3 regions of the Streptomyces sp. V4I23 genome follow, and region 2 is predicted to be linked to each of the others. Evidence: riboswitches for the same ligand, from Rfam matches in the RefSeq annotation. Region 2 holds a riboswitch; each other region holds the start of a gene.
What was found. Region 2 has a riboswitch for thiamine pyrophosphate ahead of thiO (glycine oxidase ThiO). Riboswitches for the same ligand answer to the same signal wherever they lie in the genome.

Region 1 (3,640 bases), 3.6 Mb from region 2:
CCTCGAGGGTGGAGAAGGCCGGGCCGCCGAGGATCTGCACGACGCCGAAGGAGCTGAAGGTGAACAGGAAGACCAACAGTGCCGCCGCGCCGACGGACGGCGCGAGCGCGGGGAGCGTCACCCGCCGCCAGGCCGTCAGCCGGCCCGCGCCGAGCACCCGCGCGGCCTCCTCCTGACGCGGGTCGAGCTGCGACCACAGGCCGCCGACGGTGCGGACGACCACCGCGTAGTTGAAGAAGACGTGCGCGAGCAGGATGGCCCAGACCGTGGTGTCCAGGCGCACGCCCCACAGCTCGTCGAGCAGTCCCCCGCGTCCCAGCAGGGCGAGGAAGGCCGTGCCGACGACGACCGTCGGAAGCACGAACGGCACCGTGACCACGGCGCGCAGGAGGCGCTTGCCGGGGAAGTCGAGCCGGGCGAACACGTAGGCGCCGGGCAGGGCCACGAGCAGGGTGAGTGCGGTGGAGGCGAGCGCCTGCCAGGTGGTGAACCACAGGACGTGCAGGATGTCCGGACGTCCGAGGACCTCGCCGAACCGCCCGAACTGCCAGGCGCCCTCGACGCGCAGGCCGCGGCCGACGATCGCGGTGACCGGGTAGGCGAAGAAGACGGCGAAGAACGCGACGGGGCCGGCCATCAGGGCGAGCCGCGCCGCGTTCCCCCGCAGGGACTGCCTTACTTCAGGACGAGCGAGGACCACGACCGGACCCACTGCTCACGGTTCTCGGCGATGGTGCCGGGAGCGACGGTCTCGGGCTTGTCGACGACCACACCGTGCTCGGTGAACAGCTCGGGCAACTTCGCGCCCTCGACCACGGGGTTGACGAACATGGTGAGCGGCATGTCCTCCTGGAACGTCCTGGTGATCAGGAAGTCCAGCAGCGCCTTGCCTCCCGCCTCGTTCTTCGCGCCCTTGAGCAGACCGGCGAACTCGATCTGGCGGAAGCAGGTGCCGGTCGCGACACCTGTGGGCGCCTCGGCGGGCCGCGGGTCGGCGTAGAGGACCTCGACCGGCGGGCTCGAGGCGTACGAGACGACGAGGGGACGGTCGGCGCCCGCCTTCTTGCCGCCGGCGGAGCCGGAGAAATCCTCGTTGTACGCCTGCTCCCAGCCGTCGACGACCTTGACGCCGTTGGCCTTGAGCTTCTTCCAGTAGTCCTGCCAGCCGGACTCGCCGAACGCGCCGACGCTGCCGAGCAGGAAGCCGAGGCCGGGCGAGGACGTCGCCGGGTTCTCGACGACGAGCAGGTTCTTGTACTCGGGCTTCGCGAGGTCGGCGAAGGTCTTCGGGGGCGCGAGCTTCTTGTCGGCGAAGAACTTCTTGTCGTAGTTCACGCAGATGTCGCCGGTGTCGACGGGCGTGACCCGGTGCTTGTCCGCGTCGAGCCGCGCCTCGTCCGCCACCTGGTCGAGCCCCTTGGCCTCGTACGGCGTGAACAGGTCGTTGTCGAGGGCGCGGGAGAGCAGGGTGTTGTCGACGCCGAAGAAGACGTCGCCCTGCGGGGAGCCCTTGGTGAGGATCTCCTTGTTGAGCGCGGCGCCCGCGTCCCCGCTCTTGAGGACCTTGACGGTGTACCCGGTCTGCCGGGTGAACTCCTTGAGGACGGCGTCGGACGCCGCGAAGGAGTCGTGGCTGACGAGGGTGACGGTCTTTGAGGCGCCGCCGGTGCCGGACCCGGAGTCCTCGGACTGCCCGCCGCAGGCCGCGAGGGCGGTGACGCCGAGGGCGGCGGCGAGCGCCGTGCCGGTGGCACGCCGAAGCTGGCTGTTCATGATGGTGCTGACTCCCTACGCCGGTATGACCCGGATCAGGTCCGAGGGTCTGCGGCCCCGGGGCGTCCTGCGCCCTGCCGCACTCTCAGCGCTGCTGCGCTCCCCTGTCGGAATGTTTCGTTGTTCATTTGTGCGAACGCACAGGGCACAGTATCAGCCGCCCGGCCGACGGCCCTTGGTCACCGCTCCTGCGCCGCCAGCTGCCCGCACGCGCCGTCGATCTCCTGCCCTCGGGTGTCCCGGACGGTGACCGGCACACCATGGGCCGCGATGGCCTCGACGAACGCCTTCTCGTCCTCCGGCCGCGATGCCGTCCACTTGGAGCCGGGCGTCGGGTTCAGCGGGATCAGGTTGACATGGACCCTCTTGCCCTTGAGGAGCCGGCCGAGCAGATCGCCGCGCCACGCCTGGTCGTTGATGTCGCGGATCAGCGCGTACTCGATGGAGATCCGGCGCCCGGACTTCTCCGCGTACTCCCATGCGGCGTCGAGGACCTCGCGGACCTTCCAGCGGGTGTTGACCGGGACGAGGGTGTCGCGCAGCTCGTCGTCCGGCGCGTGCAGGGAGACGGCGAGGCGGCACTTGAAGCCCTCGTCGGCGAAGCGCAGCATCGCGGGGACGAGGCCCACCGTGGAGACGGTGATGCCCCGCTGCGAGAGGCCGAGGCCGTCCGGCTCGGCGTCGGTCAGCCGGCGGATGGCGCCGACGACCCGCTTGTAGTTGGCGAGCGGCTCGCCCATGCCCATGAACACGATGTTGGACAGCCGGGCGGGGCCCCCGGGTACCTCTCCGTCCCGCAGGGCCCGCATGCCGTCGACGATCTGGTGCACGATCTCGGCGGTGGACAGATTGCGGTCGAGACCGGCCTGCCCGGTCGCGCAGAACGGGCAGTTCATCCCGCAGCCCGCCTGCGAGGAGATGCACATCGTGACGCGGTCCGGATAGCGCATGAGGACGGACTCGACGAGCGTGCCGTCGTGGAGGCGCCACAGCGTCTTGCGGGTGGTGTCGTCGTCGCAGGAGATGTGCCGCACGACCGACATCAGGTCGGGCAGCAGCTCCGTGGCGAGCTTCTCCCGCGCGGAGGCGGGGATGTCGGTCCACTGCGCCGGGTCGTGCGCGTACCGCGCGAAATAGTGCTGGGACAGCTGCTTGGCGCGGAACGGCTTCTCGCCGATCGCGGCGACGGCGTCCTTGCGCTCGGCGGGTGAGAGGTCGGCAAGGTGCCGCGGGGGCTTCTTGGCTCCGCGGGGCGCGACGAAAGTGAGTTCTCCGGGCTTGGGCATGGTGCTACCAGTGTCGCAGACCCCGTAGCTATCACCGGCCCGGCCGGGGGGCGCCCGCCGGTGCGGAGCCGTACGACTCCGCACGCGAGCACGGGATGCACGCGCTGCGGCAGTTCTACGCGTCCGTGCTGCTGGACGCCGGGGAGGACATCAAGGCCCTGAGCGAGTACCTGGGAGACTCGGAGCCTGGCCTCACGCTGCGGGTGTACGCACACCTCATGCCTACAAGCCGAGAGCGGACCCGCCGAGCCGTCGACGCTGTGTTCCTACCGGGCACCACACCCCACAGGGATGTGAGCCGGGCTCGTCAGCGCGCCTGATCCAAGCGCGAAAAGCGCCGGGGCTGGATCTCCCAGCCTCGGCCGACCATGCCGAGCGTCAGCGCCCCTCGGGCCCATGTCCCGCGCACCTTGATCTCCTCTTCGCGGTAATGTCCGCGCGTCGTGAACGCGACCTGTTCGCCGTCAAGGACGTACCGCGCCACATACACGCCGGGCTTGCTGTCTTCTCTGCGGAGCCAACCCTCCAGAGCCGCGGCACTCGTGGGCTGAGGTGCGGGTCGTACGAGCGCGTCCAGAACT
Region 2 (3,640 bases):
TCGCCCTGGCGCTTCCGGGCGTCCGTGCACAGATACAGGCGGGCGTCGCCGAGCAGTTCGCGAGCCGTGGACATGATGCTTCCCCCCGCTGGATGGGTGATGAGCGGCGCGCGGGTGCGGGACGGAGCCGTTCGGCTCCCGCCCGCACCGCGCGCTTCGATGGTTCGTACGAGGCCGTCCTGTCAGGACGGGGACGTCGCGACGGACGTCAGACGGCGAGCGCCTGAGCCCGGCGCTTCACCTCCGTGCCGCGATTCTCGCTCAGGGCCTGCGCCGGGGTCCCCGGCAGGGTCGCGTCGGGAGTGAACAGCCACTCCAGCATTTCTTCGTCGGTGAAGCCGTCGTCCCGCAGCAGCGTCAGGGTCCCGGAGAGGCCCTTGACCACCTTGTTGCCGTCGATGAAGGCGGCAGGCACCTGCAGTGTCCTGTTCTCACCACGGCGGACGGCGATCAGCTGGCCCTCCTTGACCAGCTGCCGCACACGCGTCACCTCGACATCGAGCATTTCCGCGATGTCGGGCAGGTGGAGCCAGGCGGGGACGAGAGCATCAATTTTTGCGTCAATCTCGGTCACAGGAACAAGCCTGCCATCTTGGACTGACAGCCGGTAGCCGACTCCTACGCGGTCGCCGCCTTCAGGGGGACGGACGGGTCGGCGGCCCGGCCCGGGTCCAGCCGCGCGCCCGACGCCACGAGCCTGCGGCCCTGTGCCAGGTCACGCGGCCTGTCGACAGCGAGCAGCGCGACCAGCACGCCCTCCCGCAGCCACAGCACCGACCAGTCGGCGTCCACGGCCGGGTCGCCGCGCCACAGCAGCGTGTCGCCCGCCGGGTGATGGCCCGCGTACTGCACGAAACGCCCGAACTGCTCCGACCAGAAGTACGGCACCGGGTCGTACACCTGCGGCTCCGGGGCGGCCCCGAGGATGTTGGCCGCGACCGTGCGCGGACCCTGCAGCGCGTTGTCCCAGTGGTGGACGAGCAGCCGGGTGCCGTAGCGGCCCGAGGGGTAGGAGGCGCAGTCCCCCACGGCGTACACGTCGGGCGCGGAGGTACGCAGATGCCGGTCGGCGACGACTGCGCCGTCCTGGCCCAGCTCGATGCCGCTGCCGACAAGAGCGGCGGTCGCGGGCCTGGCGCCGATGCCGACGACGACGGCGCCGGCCGCGATCCTGCGTCCCGATCCGGCCAGCACCACCGTGCCCGGCTCGACGGCGGCAACCCGCTCGCCGGTGAGCAGCTCGGCACCCGCCTCGGCGTACCAGCGGGCCATGGGCGCCGCGACCTCGGCGGGCAGCGACCCGGCCAGCGGACGGTCGGCCGCCTCGACGACGGTCACGGCGCAGCCCGCCTCGCGCGCGGCGGTCGCGAACTCCGCGCCGATCCAGCCGGCCCCGACCACCACGATGTCGTGCTGCCGCGCGAGCACGGGCCGCAGCCGGTCCGCGTCGTCGAGCGTGCGCAGCAGATGGACGCCCGGGACGCCCGCGGCCCCGGGCAGGGCGACGGGTTCGGCACCGGTGGCGAGGACGAGGACGTCGTACGGGACGGGTCCGGCGGCGGTGTCGACCTCGTGCGCCCCGGGGCGTACGCCGGTCACCTCACAGCCCAGCCTCAGGTCGACGTCGAGCGCGTCGAAGTCGATGTCGAACGCGGAGCCCTCCGCCGTGCCGAGGAGGATCGCCTTGGAGAGCGGCGGCCGGTCGTACGGCTGGTGCGGTTCGGCGCCGATGAGGGTGACCGGTCCGGTGAAGCCCAGTTCGCGCAGGGCGACCGCGGTCTGCACCCCGGCCATGCCCGCGCCGACCACGACGACCCGTCGCCCGTCCCCGGCCTGCTCGTGCGTGTGCTCGCTCACCGGGCCACCTTAAGCTTCTGACGCATCATCAGGCAGCAGTTGCTCGACGACGCTGGTCCCGCTGCCCTCCTGCGACTCCCACTCCCAGGTCTCCTCCAGGCGCGCCCGCCCGTCGGGGAGTTCGACGACGGTGGACAGGCAGTGGCCGCTGGACGTCCCGCCGTCCGTCTTCAACTGGACATAACGGAAGTCCAGCCGGTCCCCCTCACGCGTGCCCACGAGGTGGCCGCGTACCACGTCGCCGCCCTCGTACTCGGCCCAGATCCGCCCCTGCCGCTCGTGGTAGAGGAACCGGGTGCGGGTGCCGACCTGGCCCGGGGCCTGGTCGGCCACCGGCGCGAGCACCAGTCCGTCGAGCGAGATCGCCACTGCGTCCACCTCCTGCGCACCCGCGCCGGGGGACGGCGGCTCCCTTACTGCGCGCCTGGGCGTGGGGTTAGGGTGGCCACCGTAAGGCACTCGCGGGAGCCCGGACGCACCGGGCTGAGAGGGAGGCTGGCCGGCCTCCGACCGTACGAACCTGATCCGGGTCATGCCGGCGAAGGGAGGGGCTGGACGCCCATGTCTCGTACACCAGACGCACCCGACGTCCTCGTCGTCGGGGGCGGGATCATCGGCCTGGTCACGGCCTGGCGCGCGGCGCAGCGCGGGCTGAGCGTGACCGTCGCCGATCCGGAGCCCGGCGGCGGGGCCGCGCGGGTCGCGGCGGGCATGCTGGCCGCCGTCACCGAACTCCACTACGGCGAGCAGACACTGCTCGGCCTGAACCTCGAATCGGCCCGGCGCTACCCGGCGTTCGCCGCCGAGCTGGAGGCGGCGAGCGGGCTGTCGGTGGGCTACCGCGCGTGCGGCACCCTCGCCGTCGCCCTCGACGCCGACGACCGCGCGCACCTGCGGGAACTGCACGCCCTGCAACGCCGTTCGGGCCTGGAGTCGGAGTGGCTGACCGGTCGCGAGTGCCGCCGCCTGGAGCCCATGCTCGCGCCGGGGGTCCGCGGCGGTCTGCGCGTCGACGGGGACCACCAGGTGGATCCGCGGCGGCTCGCCGCGGCGCTGGTCATCGCCTGCGAGCGCGCCGGGGTCGGCTTCCGCCGCGCCTGGGCCGAGCGGCTGCTCGTCGTGCACGACCGCGCCGCGGGTGCGGTCCTGGACGACGGAACGGAAGTCGCCGCCGGCCAGGTGGTGCTGGCGGGCGGCAGCCTGAGCGGCCGCCTCGGCGGGGTGCCGGACGACGTCCTGCCTCCCGTACGGCCGGTGAAGGGCCAGGTCCTGCGGCTGACGGTGCCGGGCTCGTACGCGCCGTTCCTGTCCCGCACGGTCCGCGCGGTGGTGCGCGGCAGCCACGTCTACCTGGTGCCGCGCGAGAACGGCGAGCTCGTGGTCGGCGCGACCACCGAGGAGCTGGGCTGGGACACGACCGTCACCGCCGGCGGCGTGTACGAACTGCTGCGGGACGCGCACGAGCTGGTGCCCGGCATCACCGAACTGCCGCTGACCGAGACGCGCTCCGGGCTGCGCCCCGGCTCCCCCGACAACGCGCCGATGCTCGGATTCACCGAGCTGCCGGGGCTCTTGCTCGCGACCGGCCACTACCGCAACGGCGTGCTGCTCACGCCCGTGACCGGCGACGTGCTCGCCGACGCGCTCACCAGCGGGCGGCTACCGGACCTCGCCGGCCCGTTCAGCCCCCGCCGGTTCGCCCCCGCCGGCGCACGCGTACGACAGGAGCAGCCCGCATGAACGTCTCCGTCAACGGCGAGACCCGCGAGCTCGCCGACCGCAC
Region 3 (3,640 bases), 1.8 Mb from region 2:
CGATGCCGGGAGGGCGTCCTCCCGCGGACGGGTGGGAGGACGCCGGGCCATGGCCGTGCGTCAGTCCGCGATGGGCAGGTAGACCCGGTTGCCCGCAGCTGCGAACTCCTTGGACTTCTCCGCCATGCCCGCCTCGATCTCCTCCTGATTGCCGCCGTGCTGTCGGCGGATGTCCTGGGAGATCTTCATCGAGCAGAACTTCGGACCGCACATCGAGCAGAAGTGCGCGGTCTTCGCCGGCTCTGCGGGCAGCGTCTCGTCGTGGAACTCCCGTGCCGTGTCGGGGTCGAGGGCCAGGTTGAACTGGTCCTCCCACCGGAACTCGAAGCGGGCGTCGGACAGCGCGTCGTCCCACTCCTGGGCGCCCGGGTGTCCCTTGGCCAGGTCCGCCGCATGTGCCGCGATCTTGTACGTGATGACGCCGGTCTTCACGTCGTCGCGGTTCGGCAGGCCCAGGTGCTCCTTGGGCGTCACGTAGCAGAGCATGGCCGTGCCCCACCACGCGATCATCGCCGCTCCGATGCCGGAGGTGATGTGGTCGTAGGCCGGAGCGATGTCCGTGGTCAGCGGGCCGAGCGTGTAGAACGGCGCCTCCTCGCAGATCTCCTGCTGGAGGTCGATGTTCTCCTTGATCTTGTGCATCGGGACGTGGCCCGGGCCCTCGATCATGGTCTGCACGCCCAGCCGCTTGGCGATCGTGTTCAGTTCACCGAGCGTCCTGAGCTCCGCGAACTGCGCCTCGTCGTTGGCGTCCGCGATCGAGCCGGGGCGCAGGCCGTCGCCGAGCGAGTACGTGACGTCGTACGCGGCGAGGATCTCGCACAGCTCCTCGAAGTTCTCGTAGAGGAAGCTCTCCTTGTGGTGCGCCAGGCACCACGCCGCCATGATCGAGCCGCCGCGCGAGACGATCCCGGTCTTGCGGTTGGCCGTGAGCGGCACGTACGGCAGGCGGACGCCGGCGTGGACGGTCATGTAGTCGACGCCTTGCTCGGCCTGCTCGATGACCGTGTCCTTGTAGATCTCCCAGGTCAGTTCCTCGGCCTTGCCGTCGACCTTCTCCAGCGCCTGGTAGAGCGGCACGGTGCCGATGGGCACGGGGGAGTTGCGCAGGACCCACTCGCGCGTGGTGTGGATGTTGCGGCCCGTGGACAGGTCCATGACCGTGTCGGCGCCCCAGCGGGTCGCCCAGGTCATCTTCTCGACCTCCTCCTCGATGGAGGAGGTGACCGCGGAGTTGCCGATGTTGGCGTTGACCTTCACCAGGAACCGCTTGCCGATGATCATCGGCTCGATCTCCGGGTGGTTGACGTTCGCCGGCAGGACGGCGCGGCCCGCCGCGATCTCCTCCCGCACCACCTCGGGCGCGACGTTCTCGCGGACGGCGACGTACTCCATCTCCGGCGTGATCTCGCCGCGGCGGGCGTACGCGAGCTGCGTCACCGCCTGCCCGTCCCGGCCCCGCCGCGGCTGACGCGGACGGCCGGGGAAGACGGCGTCGAGGTTGCGCAGGCCCCCACGCGGCGACGTGTGCTTGATCCCGTCGTCCTCGGGTCGGACCGGGCGTCCCGCGTACTCCTCGGTGTCGCCGCGACCGACGATCCAGTTCTCCCGCAGTGGCGGCAGACCCCGGCGTACGTCCGTCTCGATGTTCGGATCCGTGTACGGCCCCGACGTGTCGTACAGCGTCACGTCCTTGCCGTTGGTGAGGTGCACCTTGCGGACCGGCACGCGGATGTCGGGACGCGAGCCCTCGACGTATCCCTTGTGCCAGCCGATGGACTTCCCGGCCTCGTCGTTCTGGTTCGAGGCAGGCGTGCGTGCGTCCGATACGGTCATGAGACCTACTCCCTACGCCGGCATTACCCGGTAACAGGTTCGGCGGTCGGCGCAGCTGTCCCGTACGGATGTACGAAGGTCAGCGCCCTCTCAGCCCGGTGCTCCGAGCTCCCGCGTGTGCAAAGGTGACACCACGCTAGCGTCATGTCTGGCGCGCTGAACAGAGGCCCCCTCTCGTTCTTGCGATGATCTGTCCGTGACCTCATCGCCGCAGCATCCCGAACAGCAGGGCCACGACCACGGCCATGTGCACAGTCACGGGCCGGCAGCGCCCGTCTCCCAGCACCTCCGCAAGGTCATCGCCGCGGTGCTGATCCCCTTCGCGACGGCCGTTGTCGTCGGCCTCGCCGTGCTGTGGCCCGGCGGGACGCCCGGCCACGAGCGCTCGGGGGTCGGCTTCGACCGGCAGACCGAGCAGGGCAGGGTGGTGAGCGTCGAGAGGGTCGACTGCAAGGACGTCAACGCCGGCCAGGTCCCCCCGACGGGCGACACGTCGACGCCCCAGGGCCGCGAGGCGGTCGACGCGCAGCAGGGCGACTGCGGAAAGGCCACCGTCGAGGTCACCACCGGCAAGGACAAGGGCCGGAGGTTCGTCGAGATCGTCCAGCCCGACGCGCCGCGGCAGTTGCAGGAGGGCCAGGGCGTGGTGGTGGCGTACGCGCCGGACGCGCCCCGCGATCTGCAGTACTCGGTGACCGATGTGGACCGCGGATTCCCGATGGCCCTGCTGGCGGGCATCTTCGCCCTGGTGGTCGTCCTGGTCGGACGCATGCGCGGCGTGATGGCGCTGATCGCGCTCGCCGTCTCGTTCGCCGTGCTGACACTGTTCATCCTGCCCGCGATCCTGCAGGGTGCGAATCCGCTGATCGTCGCGGTGGTCGGGGCGAGCGCGATCATGCTCATCGCGCTCTACTCGTGCCACGGCATCACCGCGCGGACGTCGGTCGCCGTGCTGGGCACGCTGATCTCCCTGCTGCTGATCGGCCTGCTGGGCTCGCTGTTCATCGGCTGGGCCAGCCTCAGCGGCAACACCGACGACAACACCGGCCTGATCAAGGGCCTCTACCCGAACATCGACATGAGCGGCCTGCTGCTCGCGGGGGTCATCATCGGCTCGCTCGGCGTGCTCGACGACGTCACCGTGACCCAGACGTCGGCGGTGTGGGAACTGCACCAGGCCGACCCGGACATGGGCCCGCGCGCCCTCTACCGCTCCGCCATCCGGATCGGCCGCGACCACATCGCCTCGGTCGTCAACACGCTCGTCCTCGCCTACGCGGGCGCGGCGCTGCCGCTGCTGCTGCTGTTCTCGATCGCCCAGTCCAGCGTGGGCACGGTGGCCACCAGCGAGCTGGTGGCGGAGGAGATCGTACGGACCCTGGTGGGCTCGATCGGCCTGGTCGCCTCCGTGCCCGTGACCACCGCGCTCGCCGCCCTGGTCGTGTCCGCGGACCGCCCGGGCCGGGCGGTCGACAAGGCGGCCGCGCCCGCGCGGGGCGGCAGGGGGCGGCGCCGCAAGAAGTAGCCGGGCGGCCGGTGACCGGCCGTCAGCCGGCGTTCTCCTCGGCAAGGATGCGCCCGAGTGCCTCCTCCAGGCTGACCTCGAAATCACCCAGCGCGAGCTCCTGGCCGAGCGGCACCAGCTTGTCCGTACGGTCGAGGAACGCGACGAGCGGCGGCGCGCCGACGCGGAACAGCGCGGAATCGCTCCCGACGCGCAGGCGGATGTGGACGTCCGACAGCGCCTCGGGCCGGGTCGGAGCGATGTGCACGTCGCCGTCCCCGCTCGGCGTGTTGATCCCGT

Region 1: linked by a shared signal. The riboswitch ahead of QFZ82_RS12225 (thiamine ABC transporter substrate binding subunit) and the one ahead of thiO (glycine oxidase ThiO) in region 2 are both predicted to bind thiamine pyrophosphate.
Region 3: linked by a shared signal. The riboswitch ahead of thiC (phosphomethylpyrimidine synthase ThiC) and the one ahead of thiO (glycine oxidase ThiO) in region 2 are both predicted to bind thiamine pyrophosphate.

Annotation. Positions count from the first base shown of each region.
Region 1 is NZ_JAUSZW010000004.1:2,250,270-2,253,909, forward strand. It holds gene QFZ82_RS12220 (iron ABC transporter permease) at 1-637, opposite strand, end outside; gene QFZ82_RS12225 (thiamine ABC transporter substrate binding subunit) at 676-1,773, opposite strand; TPP riboswitch at 1,769-1,889, opposite strand; gene rlmN (23S rRNA (adenine(2503)-C(2))-methyltransferase RlmN) at 1,953-3,059, opposite strand; partial or broken gene QFZ82_RS12235 (hypothetical protein) at 3,128-3,379, shown strand; gene QFZ82_RS12240 (hypothetical protein) at 3,367-3,640, opposite strand, start outside.
Region 2 is NZ_JAUSZW010000004.1:5,846,980-5,850,619, reverse strand. It holds gene thiE (thiamine phosphate synthase) at 1-74, opposite strand, end outside; gene QFZ82_RS28890 (Rv2175c family DNA-binding protein) at 209-574, opposite strand; gene QFZ82_RS28885 (NAD(P)/FAD-dependent oxidoreductase) at 619-1,857, opposite strand; gene QFZ82_RS28880 (hypothetical protein) at 1,867-2,226, opposite strand; TPP riboswitch at 2,309-2,421, shown strand; gene thiO (glycine oxidase ThiO) at 2,419-3,597, shown strand; gene thiS (sulfur carrier protein ThiS) at 3,594-3,640, shown strand, end outside.
Region 3 is NZ_JAUSZW010000004.1:4,076,880-4,080,519, reverse strand. It holds gene thiC (phosphomethylpyrimidine synthase ThiC) at 61-1,836, opposite strand; TPP riboswitch at 1,829-1,961, opposite strand; gene QFZ82_RS20765 (YibE/F family protein) at 2,033-3,361, shown strand; gene QFZ82_RS20760 (SsgA family sporulation/cell division regulator) at 3,384-3,640, opposite strand, start outside.